Linked DNA regions of Archangium violaceum. The protein of the gene in region 1 interacts with the protein of each later gene in a pairwise test. Links are inferred from orthologs where the notes say so. Each region holds a gene or a part of one and is shown on either strand. Other genes may lie near its edges.

Region 1 (3,398 bases):
TCAGCAGGTGCAGATCGCTGTGGCAGATGCCGCAGTGGGAGATGGCGATCTCCACGTCACCGGGCCCGAGCGGCCTGGCCTGGAAGGAGAAGGGCTCGAGCGGCTTGCCTGCCGCGGGGGCGGCGTAACCATGGAAGGTGGACATGAGTGCTCCTCTGCGGGGTTCTCCGCATGGGAACGCGGAGGTCGGGGGCCCCATGCTACCGGGCCCCCTTCACCCCTGGGGAGTCACCCCCCCCTCGGCACTCGTGCCGCCTCGCGTCAGGATTCCACTCAGATGTCGAGGTTCTGCACGTCCAGTGCGTTGCGCTCGATGAACTCGCGCCGCGGCTCGACGGCCTCGCCCATGAGCAGCGAGAAGATTTCGTCGCTCTCCACGGCGTCCTCGATGCGCACCTGCAGCAGCGTGCGGGTGACCGGGTTCATCGTGGTCTCCCAGAGCTGCTCCGGGTTCATCTCGCCCAGACCCTTGTAGCGCTGCAGGCCCAGCCCCTTCTGCGCGTCCTTGCGCACCGCGGCCAGCACCTCCTGCACCGACAGCGCAGTCACGTCCCCATCGCCCACCTTCACCGTGTACGGCGCCTTGCCCAGCGCGCCGAACACGTCGCGCAGGCCCACCAGCTCCAGGTACTCGGGCGACGACAGGAAGCCGTGGTCGAACACCGTCTGGCGCAGGCCTCCGTTGATGTCCGTCTTCACCACCAGCTTGCGCGTGTGGTGCTCCGGATCCTCCGGGAAGGAGACCTCGAAGCGGCCCAGCGTGTCCGGCATGCGCGCCTTCAGGTAGGCCGTCATCTTCTCCACCTGCTCGCGCAGCACGGCCTCGTCGTTCAGAGAGCCCGCGTTCACATCACACGCCTGCACCAGCGCGTCCACCACGCGCGCGTCCCGCCGCGCCGCCAGCTTCTCCAGGCGCTCCTCGTACGTAATCACCTTCTCCAGCAGCGAGCGCAGCTCCGAGCCACCGATCTCCCCACCCGGAATCACCACGCGCGAGTGCTCGGACGCGGTCCGCAGCAGGTAGTCGTTCAGCGCCCGCTCGTCCTTCACGTACATGTCCTTCTTGTTGCGCGTGACTTTGTAGAGCGGCGGCTGCGCGATGTAGAGGTAGCCCTTCTGGATGAGCTCCGGCATCTGCCGGTAGAAGAACGTCAGGAGCAGCGTGCGGATGTGGCTGCCGTCGACGTCGGCGTCCGTCATCAGGATGATGCGGTGGTAGCGCGCCTTCTCCGGATCGTAATCCTCGCGGCCGATGCCCGTGCCCAGCGCGGTGATGAGCGTCACGATTTCAGCGCTCGTGAGCATCTTCTCGAAGCGCGCCTTCTCGACGTTGAGAATCTTGCCGCGCAGCGGGAGGATGGCCTGGTTGCGCCGGTCGCGGCCCTGCTTGGCCGAGCCACCTGCGGAGTCACCCTCGACGATGTAGAGCTCGCTCTCGCTGGGATCGCGGCTCTGGCAGTCGGCGAGCTTGCCCGGCAGCGAGCCGCCGTCCAGCACGCCCTTGCGCCGCACCGTCTCACGCGCCTTGCGCGCGGCGATGCGGGCCCGCGTGGCATCGCCAATCTTGGCGACGATCTTCTTGCTGACGACCGGGTTCTCCTCGAGGAAGGTGGCGAGCTGATCATTCACCATCTGCTCGACCAGGCCCTTGACCTCGCTGTTGCCCAGCTTCGTCTTCGTCTGCCCCTCGAACTGGGGGTTGGAGAGCTTCACGGAGATGACGGCGGACAGACCCTCGCGCGCGTCCTCGCCCGTGGGCGTCTCCTTCAGGTCCTTCCACTGCCCGCTCTTCTCGGCGTAGCTGTTGAGCGTGCGCGTGAGCGCCGCCTTGAAGCCGGACAGGTGGCTGCCACCCTCGTGCGTGTTGATGTTGTTGGCGAAGGTGAAGATGCGCTCGTCATAGCCATCGTTCCACTGCAGGGCGATCTCCAGCGACACGCCTTCCTTCTCCGTGCGGAAGTGGATGGGCTTGTCGTTGAGCGCCTGCTTCGCCTTGTTGATGTACTCGACGAAGGAGACGATGCCGCCGTCGAACTTGAAGTCGTGCTCCTTGCCGATGCGCATGTCGCGGATGACGATGCGCAGGCCGGCGTTGAGGAACGCGAGCTCGCGCATGCGCTGGCTGAGCGTGTCGAAGTTGAAGTCCACCGTCTCCATGACGGTGGTGTCCGGCTTGAACCAGATGAGCGTGCCGCGCTTGTCCGTCTCGCCCACGAGCGCCGGCGGACCATTGGACACGCCGCGCGCGTACGACTGCTCGTACACCTTGCCGTTGCGCTGAATGCGGACCTTGAACCACTCGGACAGGAAGTTGACGCAGGTGACGCCCACGCCGTGCAGGCCGCCGGACACCTTGTAGGCGCCGTTGCCGAACTTGCTGCCGGCGTGCAGCTCCGTCAGCACCACCTCGAGCGTGTCCTTGCCCTTGAACTTGGGGTCCGGGTGCGGACCCACGGGGATGCCTCGGCCGTTGTCCTGCACGGAGAGCGAGCCATCCACGTGGATGACCACCTCGATGTCCGTGCAGTGGCCCGCGAGGGCCTCGTCGACCGAGTTGTCCACCACCTCGTAGACGAGCTTGTGCAGCCCGTACGTCATGGTGTCGCCGATGTACATGCCCGGACGCTTGCGGACGGCCTCCAGGCCCTCCAGCTTCGTGATGGCTCCGGTGTCGTAATCCACGGGCGACGGCGCCGCGGCGGCGCCGGTGGCGGGGATGTTTTCCATGCGCGAAAAGTCCTTGAAAAACGCTACGCGGGGAACCGGTTGTGCCTACCACTTCGAGGCACCCCGGACAAGATGGATGAGAACACGCAAGGCAGCGAAAAGATTCACGAAATGCCTGGCGCGACGCTATGCGTCATAACGCGGGGCGGGCTTCCTTTCTTCCAGGGCGCTCGCCAGCTCGCCGAACACCGCCCGCGAGGGGAAGAGATGCCGTGTCACGAGCACCCGGCCGCCCTCGTCCAGGAAGATGCCGAGCAGCTCTCCCTTGCCCCCGAGCCGGCGCACCGACTCGATCTGCCCCCAGGACAGTTGGAGCTGGCTGCCCGTGAAGGGCCGAGCCAATTGAACACCCCGGGCGCTCAGGGTGATGCCCCAACCGGGGCGCGGACGCAGCCGGTGCCAGGCGAAGACGAAGGCGAGCATCAGCCCTCCCGTGACGCCCGCTCGGGCCATGGCCAGGGGGGTGTTACCGGCCGCCCGGGCATCCGCCAGCGCCCAGGCACTGAGGACGGCGAGCGCGCACGCGCCCACGAAGAGGGCTCGGCGCGTCGGGCGGGGATCGAAGGCGTAGAAGCGGGGCTCCATGCGAGCGCCAGCACCCTAACCTCCTGGAAGGCCCATCGGGGATTTTCCTGATGGCGGCTGTCCACCCGCGAGCGCCAGGAAGCGCC
Region 2 (3,675 bases), 800 kb from region 1 along the record:
CGCGCACGGCCCAGGGCGCGGTTGGACAAGCACCGGGTGCTGCAGATCCTCATCAACCTCATCACCAACGCCCGCAACGCCATGCTCGACGTGGCCCAGGCGCAGCGGCACCTGCTGGTGAGGCTCGACGTGGAGGGGAGCACGGCGCGCATCCAGGTGGTGGACAGCGGCAAGGGGATCGCCGCGGAGCACCGCGAGCGGCTATTCTCCCAAGGCTTCACCACGCGCGCGGATGGGCAGGGCCTGGGGCTCTACTCGAGCGCGCAGACGGCGAAGTCATTGGGAGGACGGCTCACCCTGGACAGCGAGGGGCCGGGCAAGGGCGCCACGGCCACCCTGGAGCTGCCGCTCGCGTAGGCTACCGTCCGCGGACGCCGGCGACTCCCGCGCCACATGCGGCCCCCTGGCCTCGAAACGCGAAGAGGGCCGGGGGAGGATGACCCTCGCCCCAGCCCTCTCTCAATCCCTCTCACGACAGGAGAAGGGGTTGGCGACTCAGCTCTGCTCGGGCTCCGGCTCGGACGAACCGGACTCCGACGGCGCCTCCACGGCCGGCGCCTCCGTCGTGGACTCGGACGTGGGTGACTCGGATGACGCGGACGCCTCGGCCTGCTGCTCCACCTCGCCTCCGTTCTCCTCCGTCTCGTCCGACTCCGGCAGCTTCGAGATGCCCGTCACCTTCTCCTCGGCGCTCTCCAGGGCGATCAACCGCACGCCCTGCGTGTTGCGGCCGATGACGGAGATCTCCTTGGCCTTCATGCGGATGAGCATGCCGCCGTTGGTCACCAACATCACCTCGTCCTTGTCCGTCACCTGGACCAGGCCCACCACCTTGCCGTTGCGCTCGGTGGTCTTGATGTCGATGATGCCCTTGCCGCCGCGGCCCTGCTGACGGTACTCGCCCTCCTCCGTCCGCTTGCCGTAGCCATTCTCCGTCACCGTGAGGATGGTGGTGTCCTTCTCCACCACGTCCGCGCCCACCACCTCGTCACCGTCCTCCAGCGTGATTCCCTTCACGCCGTAGGCCTGACGGCCCATCGAGCGGACCTCGCTCTCCGGGAAGCGGATGCTCATGCCCGTGGCCGTGGACAGCAGGATGTCCTTCGTGCCGTCGGTGATCTTCACCGCGACGAGCTCGTCCCCGTCGTCGATGCCCAGCGCGATGATGCCGCTCGCGCGCACGTTGGCGAACGCCGACAGGTCCGTGCGCTTCACCACGCCCCGCTTGGTGACGAAGAAGACGTACTGGTTCTCGCCGAACTCGCGCGTCACCAGCACCTGCGCCAGCCGCTCGCCCTCGCCGAACTGCACCAGGTTCACGATGGCCTTGCCGCGAGACGTGCGGCCCGCCAGCGGAATCTCGTGCACCTTGAGCGAGTACAACCGGCCCTTGTTGGTGATGGGCATCAGGTAGGCGTGCGTGCTCGCCACGAAGAGGTCGGTGACGAAATCGTCCTCCTTCGTCGTCGCCCCCGTCTTGCCGCGCCCACCGCGCTTCTGCGCCCGGTACTCGGAGAGCGGCGAGCGCTTCACGTAGCCCGTGTGCGACAGCGTGACCACCATCGTCTCCTCGGCGATGAGGTCCTCGCTGGTGATCTCCTCCGCCGCGCCGGTGATCTCCGTGCGCCGCTTGTCGCCGTAGCGCTCGCGGATCTCCTTGAGCTCCGTCTTGATGACGTTGAGCAGGCTGGACTCGTTGGCGAGGATGTCCTCCAGGCGGAAGATCTCCTTCACCAGGTCCACGAGCTCGCGGAACAGCTCCTCGCGCTGCAGACCGGTGAGGCGCTGCAGGCGCATCTCGAGGATGTTCTTCGCCTGCTCCTCGCTGAAGCCCGAGCCCTCGTAGCGGTGCTCCAGGCCCGAGTAGGCCGGCACCTCGTTGCGCGCGCGCGAGACGAGCAGCTCCATCTGCGCCTTCGCCTTCTCGTAGTCGATGCGCTGCAGGTTCCTGAAGCGCTCGTGCTCGTAGAGGGCGGGCGAGAGGATGTTCATCAGGCCCCAGCGCGCCTCGTCCGGATCCTTGGAGGCGCGGATGAGGCTCACCACCAGGTCGATGAGGTCCTGCGCGACGAGCAGGCCCTCGACGATGTGGCGGCGGGCGCGCGCCTTGCGCAGCTCGTAGCGGCTGCGGCGCGTCACCACGTCGCGGCGGTGCGAGATGAAGCGCTCGAGCAGCTCCTTGAGGGTGAGCGTGCGCGGCTGGCCCGCGTCGATGGCCAGCATCACCGCCCCGAAGGTGGTCTCCATCGGGGTGTTGGCGAACAGGTTGTTGAGCACCACGCCGGAGAGCGCATCGCGCTTGAGCTCGATGACGATGCGCATGCCCTGGCGGTCGCTCTCGTCGCGGATGTCGCTGATGCCCTCCAGCTTCTTCTCGCGCACCAGGTCGGCGATCTTCTCGATGAGCCGCGCCTTGTTCACCTGGTAGGGAATCTCCGTGACGATGATGCTCTCACGGTCCCCCTTCTTGGAGGTTTCGATCTCCGTGCGGGCGCGGATGGTGATCTGCCCGCGGCCCGTCTCGTAGGCCCGGTGGATGCCCTCGCGGCCGGTGATGATGCCGGCGGTGGGGAAGTCCGGACCGGGGATGAACTGCATCAAGTCCCGGACGCTGGCCTCGGGGTGATCGATGAGGTGCAGCGTCCCATCGAGCACCTCGGTCATGTTGTGCGGCGGGATGTTGGTGGTCATACCCACCGCGATGCCCGTGCTGCCGTTGACCAGGAGGTTGGGGAACTTGGTGGGGAGGACGAGCGGCTCGAGGGTGGAGTCGTCGTAGTTGGGACCGAAGTCGACGGTCTCCTTGTCGATGTCCGCCAGCATCTCCTCGGCCAGGCGGTCCATGCGCACTTCCGTGTAACGCATGGCGGCCGGGGAGTCGCCGTCGACGGAGCCGAAGTTGCCCTGGCCGTCCACCAGCAGGTAGCGAAGGCTCCACTCCTGGGCCAGACGCACCATGGCGTCGTAGACGGCGGTGTCACCGTGGGGGTGGTACTTACCGATGACGTCACCCACCACGCGCGCGCTCTTCTTGTAGGCGCGGTTGTGGTAGTTGCCCAGGTCGTTCATCGCGTAGAGGACGCGGCGATGCACGGGCTTGAGGCCGTCACGCACGTCGGGCAGGGCGCGCCCGATGATGACGGACATCGAGTAGTCGAGATACGAACGGCGCATCTCGTCTTCGATGTTGACGGGGATGAGTTCTCCCACGCTGCCTTGAGGAGGAGCGGGGGGCGTTGCCGGCTTGTCGGTGGTGTCGTCGGCCATGAAATCTGGGGTCAGGAGAGGGCCCTCCCGAAGGGGACCCATCAGGGTAACGTGCCTACGTAACCCCCGGAATTTCCTGCGTCAACAATGGAAACGCGAGGGTGACGGGGGGGAGCCAGGAAGAGGGGCCCGAGCCTGCCCGGTTGGGGGGCATCGGACACTCGTCCAGGCCGTTTTCTTCTACCTCTTCAACGGATGAGCTCGCGGGCTTGTTGCACCAACTTCACCAGGTGTGACGAATCCCTCCAGCCGCGCAGGGACACCGTGCCGATTCCGTGCTTCTGGATGAGCTCCCGGAGGACGCCGCGGACGCGCTCGCTGTCCGCCCCGCTCCGAGCCTCATCCGCTCGCCAGGCCTGCTCCTCCAGCCGGGCCCAGCGCGCGGCCGTCCAACGCTCGTCCTCGGGA

Evidence for each region.
Region 2: the proteins of gyrB (region 1) and gyrA interact in binary tests that used the Escherichia coli proteins (3 or more experiments, as listed by UniProt). The link is inferred for Archangium violaceum from one-to-one orthologs.

Annotation. Positions count from the first base shown.
Region 1 is NZ_CP069338.1:4,000,072-4,003,469, reverse strand. The notes cover bases 1-3,086. They hold gyrB (DNA topoisomerase (ATP-hydrolyzing) subunit B), read right to left. Parts: upstream 2,728-3,086; coding sequence 274-2,727; downstream 1-273. Other genes in these bases: JQX13_RS17270 (hypothetical protein), read right to left, coding at 2,854-3,086; JQX13_RS17280 (NAD(P)-dependent alcohol dehydrogenase), read right to left, coding at 1-145. In the rest of the region: more of JQX13_RS17270, read right to left, coding at 3,087-3,312. UniProt on the Escherichia coli protein: DNA gyrase negatively supercoils closed circular double-stranded DNA in an ATP-dependent manner to maintain chromosomes in an underwound state.
Region 2 is NZ_CP069338.1:4,797,573-4,801,247, reverse strand. Bases 296-3,658 are described here. They hold gyrA (DNA gyrase subunit A), read right to left. Parts: upstream 3,268-3,658; coding sequence 496-3,267; downstream 296-495. Other genes in these bases: JQX13_RS20630 (hypothetical protein), read right to left, coding at 3,456-3,658; JQX13_RS20640 (trifunctional serine/threonine-protein kinase/ATP-binding protein/sensor histidine kinase), read left to right, coding at 296-357. Outside these bases: more of JQX13_RS20640, read left to right, coding at 1-295; more of JQX13_RS20630, read right to left, coding at 3,659-3,675. UniProt on the Escherichia coli protein: A type II topoisomerase that negatively supercoils closed circular double-stranded (ds) DNA in an ATP-dependent manner to maintain chromosomes in an underwound state.